DNA from 3 places in the Myxococcus sp. AS-1-15 genome. Region 2 is predicted to be linked to each of the others. Evidence: riboswitches for the same ligand, from Rfam matches in the RefSeq annotation. Region 2 holds a riboswitch; each other region holds the start of a gene.

Region 1 (3,885 bases), on a different contig from region 2:
TTGTTCGGGCAGCCGCAGTGTCACCAGGAACGCGAGCAGCGCGACGAAGATGGCGCAGCGGTACACCGCCTCCACCGCCCGCGTGAAGGACTCCTTCAGCGCCAGCGCTGTCCGGTCGACCGCCTCCAGCGCCCGCTGTTCCTTCGCGTCCACAGTGGAGAGCGCTGACGCCGCGGCAGGCTGCTCGCGCGCATCGGAGGGCGCCGTTTCCTTCGCACGTTGCTCCCGTACCTCCGGGCGCTGAAAGGCCTGCCGCTCGGCCTCCAGCTCCGCGCGCACGCGCTCCTTCACCTTCTCTGCCTGGAAGGCCGACTGCGCGGGGCCCGCCTCGCTCCCGTCGACACCGGGCACCGCGGACGCCAGCTCGGCGCGCAGCTTCGGCGGCAGTCCCTCCGTGGCGCTCGCCACGCGGGTGCCCAGCTGATGCGACAGCGTCGTCGCGAACACCGCGCCGAGCAGCGCCACGCCCAGCGTCATCCCGAGCTGACGGAAGAACGTGGCCATCGCCGTGGCCACGCCGATGCGCTGGGGTGACACCGCGTTCTGGATGGCCAGCGTGTAGAGCGGAATCGACGGTCCCAGGCCCACGCCCACCAGGACCATCTTCACCGTGACCTCCGTCTGCGTCGACGTGGGCGTCAGCGTGAACCCCATCACCGTGAAGCCCACCATCAACACCACCAGCGAGCCCAGCATCAGCCCCTTGTACCGGCCGATGCGCGACACCAGCTGACCGCTGAGGATGTTGCCCGCCACCACGCCCAACGTCAGCGGCGTCAACGTCAGCCCCGCGTGCGTGGCCGACAGCCCCACCACGTTCACCATGAACAGCGGCAGGAACACCACGCCCGACAGGAACACCGCGCCGATGACGAACACCGCCGCGTTCCCCAGCGCGAACGTCCGGTCCTGGAACAGCTTCAGGTCCAGCAGCGGCTCCTGCGCGCGCCTCTCCTCGCGCAGGAACAACACCGTCCCCGCCGCCGCGAGCGCGAACAACCCCAGCACCTGCCACGAACCCCACGCCCAGCCGCCACCGTGCGCCACCTGCTCCGCGCCACGCCCCAGGCTGAGCGCGAGCAGGAGCGGCACCACCGCCAGCGCCAGCAGCACCGCGCCCGTCACATCCAGCCTCCCGCGCGAGGCCCCCGGAGGCTTGAGCGCCGGCATGCGCGAGAGCACGAGCGCGAGCGCCACCGCGCCCACCGGCAGGTTGATGAAGAACACCCAGTGCCACCCCAGCCGGTCCGTGATGAAGCCTCCCGCCAGCGGCCCCACCACGCTCGACAGGCCGAACATCGCGCCGAACAGGCCCTGGTACTTGCCTCGCTCGCGCGGCGGATAGAGGTCCGCCACCACCGACAGCGACGCGGTGAAGAGCGCCGCGCTGCCCACCCCCTGCACCGCGCGGTACAGGATGAGCGTCAGCGTCGAGCGCGACACGCCGCACAGGAAGCTGCCCAGCAGGAACACGACGATTCCCGCCGCCAGCACAATGCGCCGGCCCAGCAGGTCCGACAGCTTCCCCCACACGGGCACCATCATCGTCGACGCGACCAGGTACGACGTCGTCAGCCATGGATAGAGCGCGGGAGAGATGCCCAGGTCCGCCTGGATGGAGGGACCCGCCGTGGCGACAATCGTCTGGTCCAGCGCCGCGAGCAGCAGCCCGAGCAGCGCGCCCGACATCGTGAACACCCTCTGTGCACGGGTGAACGTGAAGGGCGCGGCGGCGGTGTTCGCGGCGGACGGAGCCATGGTCTGGAGGCGTCCTCCGACGCGGAGCGCCACCGATGAAGGTGACGCCTGCGCGCGGGATGCGCCAGCGCTCATGCACGGCAGGTTGCTCGTCGAACATCCCCGCGCACCGGCAGACGTCACGTCCCCGCGCGTCGAGCGCGCACCGGCGCTTCGCTTGACAGTCCGAAGAGGCGAACAGTACATACCGCCCCATGTTGGTGCTCGGACCTCGGTCCGAGCTTAAAAGGGAACCCGGTTCGAATCCGGGGCTGCCCCGCAGCGGTAAGTGAGAACGAGCCTCGTCATCCGCACTGGTTCCCCTGGGGAGCTGGGAAGCGACGAGTCGTAGGAAGCCGGCCCCCAAGGCCGAAGCGCTCACGAGCCCGAAGACCTGCCCGCATCCGACCGTGGGAGAAATCCACGGACGGTTTCGACCTGGAGCCGCGTGGGACGGCCGGAAGGTTCGAGCGGCGCTCGTGCCTCGACGGGCCCTCACGCACGCTCGACTTCTCCGACCTCCATCCCCCGTGTCTCCAGTCGCCCGTGGGGGCGAAGGTCGGTCCGTGGGCTCCAGTCGGGGCCTGGTGTGCGCTCACGCGCGCATCGTGACTGCCCTTCTTCCACGCGGGAGCCCTGTCGGGCGACCTCCGGTCGTCCGCGCTGCGTGGAGGACGGACGATGCGGGACGAAGCCAGGCACACGGTGCGCTACCCCCAGGGGAACGTGCTGCTGCGCAATCTCGCGCGCGACTTCCCCGTGGTGACGCACGGCCAGGGCGTCCACCTCTTCGACGCGAGCGGCAAGCGCTACCTCGACGCCTCCGCCGGTGCGCTCGTGGCCAGCGTGGGTCACGGCAACCGCGAGGTGGCGGACCGCATCCATGAGCAGCTGCTGCGCGTCGCCTACGTCAACGGCACCCACTTCACCACCGACGTCACCGAGGCGCTCGCCACGCGCCTGTGCGCCCTCGCGCCCCAGGGGCTCACGCGCGCCGCGTTCCTCGGCTCGGGCTCCGAGGCGGTGGAGGCCGCGGTGAAGTTCGTCCGCCAGCTCTGGGTCGAGCGCGGCCAGCCCCAGCGCGGCAAGGTCATCGCGCGCGTGCCCGGCTACCACGGCAACACGCTGTACGCGCTCTCGCTGTCGGGGCGGCCCCACTACAAGACCTTCTTCGGCCCCCTGCTGGCGGAGGTCGTCACCACGCCCGCGCCGTACCCGTACCGCTCCGGGCTGGAGGACTACGCGCGCGACGGCGCCGAGCACTACGCGCGGCTGCTCGAGGAGACGATTCGCCGCGAGGGCCCGGACACCATCGCCGCCTTCATCGCGGAGCCCGTCATCGGCTCGTCCGCGGGCGCGTCGCCTCCACCGCCCGGGTACTTCGAGCGCGTGAGCGCCGTGTGCCGCGAGCACGGCATCCTCACCATCGCCGACGAGGTCATGTGCGGCTGCGGGCGCACCGGCCGCTTCTTCGCCAGCGACCTGTTCCACTTCACCCCGGACGTGCTGGTGCTCGGCAAGGGCATCAGCGGGGGCTACGCGCCCTTGAGCGCGCTGCTCATCCGCGAGGAGCACCTGGAGGAGCTGCGCCGGGGCTCGGGCGGCTTCATGCACGCGCAGACGTACCTCCAGGCGCCCGCGATGACGGCGGCGGGGCTGGCGGTGCTCGACTACTACGAGCGGCACGACCTGGTGGCCCACGCCGGGCGCGTGGGCGCGCACCTCCAGCGCCGCCTGCGTGAGGCGCTGGGCGCGCTGCCGCATGTCGGCTCCGTGCAGGGCGTGGGGCTGATGGCCGGCATCGAGCTGGTCGAGGACACCGCGAGCAAGCGCCCCTTCCCACGCGCGCGCAAGGTCATCGAGCGACTGCTGTCGGCGCTGTTCGAGCGGGGGCTGGTCCTCTGGTCCAACACGGGCCACGCGGACGGGACGAACGGGGACCTGCTCATGGTCGGCCCCCCGTTGGTCATCACCGAGGCGGAGGTCGACGAACTGGTCGACACGCTCGCCCGCGGCATCCACCACTTCTTCCAGGAGGCGTCATGAGTTTCCGCATCACCTACTCGGTGCTGGAGGCGGACCTGTCCGCGCTGCACGCGCAGTTCGACGAGGCGCTCGCCGCCGTGCGCTCGACGCTGGGCGGAGAGC
Region 2 (3,885 bases):
CGGCGCGGACGGCATCCTGCTGGGGCGCGGCCTGTCGGTGGGCGGCGGGCTGTACAGCGGCGGTCCGCTCAGCGGCAACGTGTCCGCGCAGGTGACGGGGGACGCGTGGGTGCGCGGCGACGTGGGGCTCGCGTCGCTGAGCGTGGCGGGCAAGCTGGCGGTGCCCGCGGAGCGCAGCATGTCCGGCACGGTGACGGCCGCCGAGGTGCTGCGCGAGCCGGTGGACTCGGTGTCGCCGTGCGCGTGCGGGGACACCGCGTCGGTGGTGGACATCCAGGGGCTCATCGCCAACCACGCTCGCGAGAACCACAACGACGTCATCGACCTGGAGCCCTCGGCGCTGCAGGGCTTCACCGGCGAGCGCACGCTGGAGCTGCCGTGCGGGCGCTTCTTCCTGACGGGCATCGAGGGCCAGGGCCGGCTGAACCTCGTGGTGCGCGAGCGCACCGCGCTCTTCGTGCGGGACAGCGTCGTCATCGGCGAGCGGCTCTCGGTGGAGGTGGTGCCGCCGGGGGAGCTGGACTTGTTCGTGGGCGGCGACATGACGGTGGCCGGCCAGCTCCTGCTGGGGTCCGTGGACGCGCCGGCGAAGGTGCGCGTGTACGCCGCGGGGACGGGGACGCTGGGCATCTCCGCGGGCAGTGTGCTCGCGGGAAACCTCTACGCGCCCGGCGCCACGCTGACGCTCAGCGGCAACGCGGAGGTGTTCGGCTCCGTCTTCGTGCGCCACATCGAGTCGTCCGGCACGCTGGCGTTGCACTACGACTCCGACATCCTCTCGCTGGCGAGCGCCTGCGGAACCGTGGAGTGACGCAAGGGGGGTGGACAGGGCGAGGGGGCGTGCACAGGTTTGCGTGCACACCTTCCCGGCCTGGAGGGCTCGTCGTGCTCCACCGTCTGTCCGCGCTGATGTCCCGGCTCCAGGAGGACCGCGAAGCCCTGCTGCGGGAGGTCGGGTGGCCCGTTCTGGTGTGGGACTCCATGCCGAGCCGTCCGCGCTCCGTGGCGCAGGCGGAGCCGCCGACGCTGAAGGTGCCGATTCCATCGCGAGTCGTGGAGCCCGTGGTGTTCGAGCTGTGTCCGCGCTTCCCTGGCCGAGGGCCGGAGGTGATGGTGGGCCGCAGCCCCGAGTGCGACATCGTCCTGCCCGAGCCCACCGTGTCGCGACAGCACGCGCGCTTCCGTCCGGAACCGCACACTGAGGTGTGGAGCGTGACGGACCTGGAGAGCCACGGCGGCACCTTCGTGGAGGGGGTGCTGATTGTACCGGGGCGCTCGACGCCGCTGTTCAGCCAGGCCTCGCTGCGACTGGGGGGCGCGCAGGTGGTGTTCCTGCAGGCGAGCGCCTTCGAGTCCTACGCGCGCGCGTGCGAGGTGTCGTCCCGGGTGCGCTTGACGCGCTGGTAGTCAGCTCCTAGAAGGGGTGCGCCCTTGGGTGCCCATGTCGGGCTTTCAAGAGGGAAGCCGGTGCGATTCCGGCGCGGTCCCGCCACTGTGAATGGGCCGCCCTGAGGTCAGGGCCGGGGACTTCGGTTGTCGCCACTCCGGCGGTGTCCAGGCGGACGCTCCGGGGGAAGGCGGAAGCCCCCTTCCAGCCAGACGCGTCGTGCGCCTGGAGCTGGAGTCCATCAGCCAGGAGACCTGCCCGAGGGTGCGGACGTGTCGCGTGGCGGCACGTGCGGATGGCCTTCTCTCTTCGATGGAGAGAGCGGAAGGCGGAGCATGCGGCGCACCTTCCTCGCCGGGCACCTGGTGTGCCTGGCGCTCAGCCTGCCTTCCGGAGCGCGCGCGCAGGCGACGGACGACGTCGTCGTGCCCGCGACGGTGGTGCGAGGCAAGGCGCCGCCGCCTCCCGACGCCCCCGAGCGCCGCGACCCCACGGGCGCCATCACCGTCATCGACGCGAGCGAGCATGCGGGCGAGGCGCGGGACACGGCGGAGCTGCTCGTGGGCTCGGTGGGGCTCGCGGTGCAGGACTCGGGTGGCTACGGGCAGAGCAAGAGCCTGGTGGTGCGCGGCGCGGCGTCGAACGGGGTGTTGGTGTTCCTGGATGGAATCCCGCTCAACGGCGCGGGCGGCATGGCGGACCTGTCGCAGGTGCCGGCCGCATTGGTGGAGCGGCTGGAGGTGCTGCGCGGGGGCGCGGGGGCTCGCTATGGCTCGGGAGGGCTCGGCGGCGCGGTGAACATCGTCACGCGCGCGCCGTCGTCGCACGTGCGGGCCAGTGGAGAGGTGGTCTACGGGAGCTGGAACACGGCGCTGGGGCACGTGGCCATCACCGGGCCTTTGTTGGACGGGAACGCGCTGGTGCTGCTGCACGCGGGGCGCTCGGATGGGGACTTCGCGTACGAGCTGGATGAGCTGCCCGCGGTGCCGGACAACCCCGTCACGGCGGAGGCGCGCGCGCGCAACGACGCGAAGGGGGGAGGCGTGCTGCTGCGGTATCGGCGGCGGCTCCCGGGGGGCTCGCGGCTGGATGTGCTGTCCGAGCTGTCGCTGGAGGACCGCGCGATTCCGGGCACGGTGCAGAACCCCCAGTCCGCGGGGCGACAGGACCTGGACCGGCTGTCATTGGGCGTGCGGTGGTCGGGGACGCAGGCGAGTGCGAGGGGCTTCTTCCGTCGCGATGGCCTGGAGGTGACGGGGGGGCTGCTGGGGGCGGGAGGTCCGCAGCGGCATGTCGTGGGTGGGGTGGAGGTGGAGGGGCGGACGCTGCTCGGGGGCGGGCATGCGCTGACGGCCACGGTGGCGTCGTCGGGAGAGCAGGTCACCCAGGCGAGGGGCGCGCAGTCCGCGAGCTGGTGGCGTGGCAGTGTCATGGTGATGGACGAGTGGGCGCTGGTGGCTGACGTGTTGAGCGTCGTGCCGTCGCTGCGGTTCGAGCGGGTGGGGCCCTACTGGTTGTTCTCGCCGAAGGTCGGCGCGTGGCTGTCGTTGGGCGGAGGCGTGGGGCTTCGGGCGAACGCGGGACAGTCGCATCGCGCGCCGTCGTTCCTGGAGCTGTACATCCGTCAGGGGACGTTGTTGCCCAATCCGGGGTTGAGGCCCGAGCGGGCGCTCTACGCGGACGCGGCGGTGGTCTGGGACTCCCAGGCGACGGTGGCGGGGGCTCCGCGGTGGAGCATGACGGCGGGCGGGTTCGCGGCGCTTTACGAGGACCTCATCGCGTACGAGCTGTATCCACCGATGATGGCGCGGCCGTACAACTTCGACGCCGCGCGGGTGTGGGGCACGGAGCTGGAGGCGGAGGCGCGGCTGTTCTCGTGGCTGTCGGCGAGCGGTGGCTACACGTGGCTGCGCACGCAGAACCGGTTTGGAGACCCGCGCTACTTCAACCAGGACCTGCCCAATCGCCCGCGACACAAGTGGGTGGGGCGCCTGCGCGCGGGGCCGGAGTGGCTCAACGCGCGCACCGAGGTGCTGTATCAGGCGTCGCAGTTCGTCAACCGCACGGGCACGCGCTCTCTGCCCTCGCGCACGCTGTGGAGCGTGGGGGCCTCCAGCACCTTCCTGCGCAGGCCCGAGGTGACGCTGTCGGTCGAGGTGAAGAACCTGCTCGACGCGCGGGTGCAGGATTTCACCGGCTTCCCGCTGCCAGGGCGCGCGGCGTACGCGACGCTCGCGGTGTCGCTCGAGCCGGCTCCTTCTGCTCCCGAGGGCTCGAATGCACCGCGCGCTCCGTGAGCCCGGACGCCGGAGTTGTTCCGGAGCGCGTGGCGTGCGAGGTGACACCGCGCCGTCGCCAGTCGGTGTGCGGTCCTCTCAGCCGCCCGCGCAACTCTCGCTGGGCCGCTCGGCTCATGAGCTGCGCGCCCTGCGCGCTCGCGTGCCCATGCCGGTCGTTCACGGCACCCGTTGCAGCGCCGTCCTCTCGCAGGGGGCATC
Region 3 (3,885 bases), on a different contig from region 2:
TCCGGTAGACCTCGATCAACCGCTCCTTGAAGAGCTCGTTGTCGGGGCGCTCCTGGACGGCGCGGCGGTAGGCGGCGGCCGCTCCCACGTAGTCCCCGAGGGCGAACAGGCGCTCACCCTCCTGGGCGGGTGAGGAGGGGCCGAGCGGGAGCTCAGGCTCCTCGGGCGGTCGGGAGGCCTCCAGCTTCTGGAGCTCCAGGGGCTGGAGGGACTCGCGGAGGTTGGCGAGCTTGTCGGCGAGCGCGCCGTCGTCCGGGAAGGCCAGGAGGAGCGCCTCATAGAGGTCGAGCGCCTCGACCAGCTCTCCACGGCGCAGCGCTCGGTCGGCGCGAGCCTCCATCTCCACCCGGGCTGCAGGATTCATCTCGGCGCGAGGTTACCCGTGCCCGACGGGGATGTCACAACGAAGGCGCGCGGGCCTGACTTCACGGTGAGCCGGGCCGGTGGGCCTCATGCCCGTGAAGCCGTGTCTTCTGGGTATCCATGGGTTCATGCGGCCTGGCGCGTGAGTGGCCGCGTCCGGGGCTCGGGGGGCCTATGCTGCGCGGTGTGAGCCTCTCGTGGGTGGCAGGCGGGTGGTTGTTGCTGTCGGGCGCGCTCGGGACCGAGCTGCGGCGCGACGGCTACGTGCTGCGTCCGCCCGAGGGCTTCCACATGGTGCGGTGGGAGCCGTACACGGGCTCGGTGGCGGGGGCGGTGACGTTGGACGCGGAGACGCCGAGGTCCTTGTCCGCGGCGCTCGCGGATGGCGAGGGCCCGGAGGCGGCGACGATGTTGGTGTCGGTGGTGGAGCGCGGCTTCTCCGCGAGCCCGTCCGAGCGTGACGACTTCGCGTCGGCGGTGATGCAGCACTTCCAGCGGGAGCTGGGGGTGGTGCTGTCGCCGGAGCGCGTGGACCGGATTGGAGGCGATGCGCCGCGCGTGGAGGTGCTGGGGACGCTGCGGGACGCGGGGCAGACGCGCACGGTGCTGGTGGCGGGGCTCGCGTCCGAGGGGCGGCACGCGGTGGTCGTCGTCAGCGCGCCCGCGGTGCGCTGGGAGGTGCTGGCGCCGAGCGTCCGAGCCTCGCTGGAGACGTTCCGCCTGGAGCCGACGACGACGCCTGGCGTGGTTCCCCGGCGCTTGTTGGGCGCGCTCGCGGGGGCGCTGGCCGGTGCGCTGGTGGCGTCATACGCGGCGTGGCGCCGGGGGCGCGCGGGGCGGATGGCCTCCGAGTCGTGACGACCGCGCGGCTCGCGCACGAATGAATCCCCGGTGGCGCCCTGGGCGGCGCCGCGAGCGGGCCGCCTCGGAGGCGGGCGGGTCCCCGCGTGATGCCATCTGCTGGAGTGCGCGCCGGAGCCCGAGGAGCCGGCCCCGGCGCGGATTGCGTTTCAGGGCTTCACGTCACTGCGCACCCGGCTCGGGCAAGAGCGGGGGCACGGCGGTGGGCTTGCGGTGCTCATCCAGCGCCACGAGCACGAAGCGCCCGCGCGTGCACAGCTCCCGCGCGCCCGTGAGCAGGTCCTCGGCGAACATCTCCACGTCCACGGTGACGGAGGTGCGGCCCGTCGCCGTCACGCGGCTGACCAGCTCCACGAGCTGCCCCTGCTGCACGGGCATGTGGAAGTCCACGCGCTCGCTGGACGCGGTGACCACGGTGCGGCGCGTGTAGCGGCTGGCGGTGATGAACGCGGACATGTCCATCCACCTCAGGGCCTGACCTCCGAAGAGGGTGCCGTAGTGGTTGGTCTGATCCGGGAACACCATGTCCACCATCCGCGTCTCGGTGGCGGAGGAGGGGAGGGACGGCTGCATGTGACTCATGGACGGACTCCTGGCCCACGGGCCTCCCCGGACATGAAGACCTCCGAGGGCGGCGGTGGGCCGCGAGGGATGGCCTGACCTTCCCGCGAAGGCCGGGGGCGAAGCGCCACCCGGGGCGCTGTCCGCGTCCCAGATGGGCTCGAGGCAGGTTTTCGGGCTCCGTGGGCCTCCCACCACCCGCCCCTCATCGCGGCGCGTGCTGGCGTCCTAGGCGCCGCCCCTTCCCAGCCCTCGTCTGCCGAGGACCAGTGCGTTCGACGGCGTTCGTTCCCACTGACCGCTGCGGGGCAGCTCCGGATTCACACCGGATTCCCTTGCTAAACCTCGTGGACCCCCACGAGGCACCTCGGGCGGGGCGGACCCTACCCGCTGCCCGGCGCGTCGCCAACAGGGCAGGTGGGTCGACGAGCGCACCGGAGGCCTCATGCCCCGCCACTCGGTACCCCCGCGCGCGCGGCGCTGGGATAGCGTGCGCCGCATCCATGTTCGTCTTCCTCCTCGTCGCCGTGCTGGGGCAGGCGCCGGCCGTCGCCCCATCCGAACCGGGCGCGCCCTCCGCCGTCCGAAGCCAACCCGACGTCGTGCCCGCTCCCGCGCCCGAGCCGCCTCCGGCCGTGTTGCCCCCGGCCACCCACGAACTCTTCCAGCGCATCCAGAACCGCGTCGCCCAGGTGCGCATCATCGAGCGCCGCTCGGGCACGCGCTCCTCCATCGGCTCCGCCTTCTTCGTCTCGGGCGACGGGTACGCCATCACCAACTACCACGTGGTCTCCGACGTGGTGCTCCACCCGGAGGACTACACCGCGCAGCTCGTGCTGCGCACCGGCGGGGAGCCCGTGCCCGCGCGCCTGGTGGACGTGGACGTGGTGCACGACCTGGCCGTCATCCGCATGGATGAATCGGTGAAGGACTACTTCGTCCTGGAGGACCGCGAGCCGCCCCAGGGCGCGCGCCTGTTCGCCATGGGCAACCCCCATGACCTGGGCACCACCATCGTCGAGGGCACGTACAACGGCTTCATCCAGGACTCGCTCTACGAGCGCCTGCACTTCAGCGGCGCCATCAACCCGGGCATGAGCGGCGGCCCGACGCTGACGGGGCAGGGCACCGTGGTGGGCGTCAACGTGGCCACCATGGGCAACCAGCTGGGCTTCCTGGTGCCGGTGCACCGCGCGAGGACGCTGCTCGGCCGGGCGCTGAAGATGGCGCCGGACGCGACGCCCGCGCTGCTGGAGACGGTGCGCGCGCAGCTCATCGAGAACCAGCAGCGGCTCACCGAGCAGATGCTCGCGGCCTCGCTGCCGAAGCAGGCCCTGGGCAGCTACCACGTCCCGGGGCGGTGGATTCCCTTCCTCAAGTGCTGGGGCGACACGCCGCATGACCCGGAGGTGCCGTACACCGTGACGAACTACCAGTGCTCGTCCGAGGAGGACATCTACCTGTCCTCGCGGCACCGCACCGGCGTGGTGGCCTTCCTGCATCAGCAGGCCTCCAGCCAGGAGCTGGGCGCGCTGCGCTTCTCCGCGCTCTACACCGCGCTGTTCTCGCAGGACCCGGACACGGTGGAGGCCTCGCGCGAGGACGTCACCAACTTCCGGTGCACCTCCGAGTTCGTGGACGTGGGCGGGCTGCCCGTGCGCGCGGCCATGTGCCTGCGCGCGTACAAGCGCTTCCCGGGGCTCTATGACCTGGTGCTGCGCGCCGCCGCGCTCAACGCCAGCACCAGCGGGGTGGACACCAGCCTCACGCTGGGCGGCTTCACGGCGGACAACGCGCGCAAGCTGGCGCGCCGCTACCTGGAGGGGCTGTCGTGGACGAAGTGATCTTCCTGGAGGTGTTGGAGGGTGACTCCGTCCACACGCGTCACCGGCTGGAGCGCTTCCCGGCCACGGTGGGCCGCGCGTACTCGAACGACGTCATCCTGGATGACCCGAAGGTCTCCGCCGAGCACCTGCGCATCGACCGCCGCGAGGACGGCGCGCTCGTGCTGCGCGACGTCGGCAGCGACAACGGCACCTGGCGCGTGCAGCCCTGGACGCAGCTGGCGGAGCTGGAGCTGGCGCCCGACACCCGCGTGGC

The links. Region 2 has a riboswitch for cobalamin ahead of K8625_RS11015 (TonB-dependent siderophore receptor). Riboswitches for the same ligand answer to the same signal wherever they lie in the genome.
Region 1: linked by a shared signal. The riboswitch ahead of K8625_RS26570 (aspartate aminotransferase family protein) and the one ahead of K8625_RS11015 (TonB-dependent siderophore receptor) in region 2 are both predicted to bind cobalamin.
Region 3: linked by a shared signal. The riboswitch ahead of K8625_RS28380 (acyl-CoA thioesterase) and the one ahead of K8625_RS11015 (TonB-dependent siderophore receptor) in region 2 are both predicted to bind cobalamin.

Annotation. Positions count from the first base shown of each region.
Region 1 is NZ_JAIQDF010000010.1:317,640-321,524, forward strand. It holds gene K8625_RS26565 (MDR family MFS transporter) at 1-1,758, opposite strand, end outside; cobalamin riboswitch at 1,940-2,154, shown strand; gene K8625_RS26570 (aspartate aminotransferase family protein) at 2,419-3,783, shown strand; gene K8625_RS26575 (aldehyde dehydrogenase family protein) at 3,780-3,885, shown strand, end outside.
Region 2 is NZ_JAIQDF010000003.1:381,161-385,045, reverse strand. It holds gene K8625_RS11025 (hypothetical protein) at 1-811, shown strand, start outside; gene K8625_RS11020 (FHA domain-containing protein) at 886-1,407, shown strand; cobalamin riboswitch at 1,417-1,664, shown strand; gene K8625_RS11015 (TonB-dependent siderophore receptor) at 1,723-3,684, shown strand.
Region 3 is NZ_JAIQDF010000011.1:370,898-374,782, forward strand. It holds gene K8625_RS28370 (hypothetical protein) at 1-364, opposite strand, end outside; gene K8625_RS28375 (hypothetical protein) at 538-1,221, shown strand; gene K8625_RS28380 (acyl-CoA thioesterase) at 1,387-1,806, opposite strand; cobalamin riboswitch at 1,932-2,170, opposite strand; gene K8625_RS28385 (S1C family serine protease) at 2,289-3,629, shown strand; gene K8625_RS28390 (FHA domain-containing protein) at 3,617-3,885, shown strand, end outside.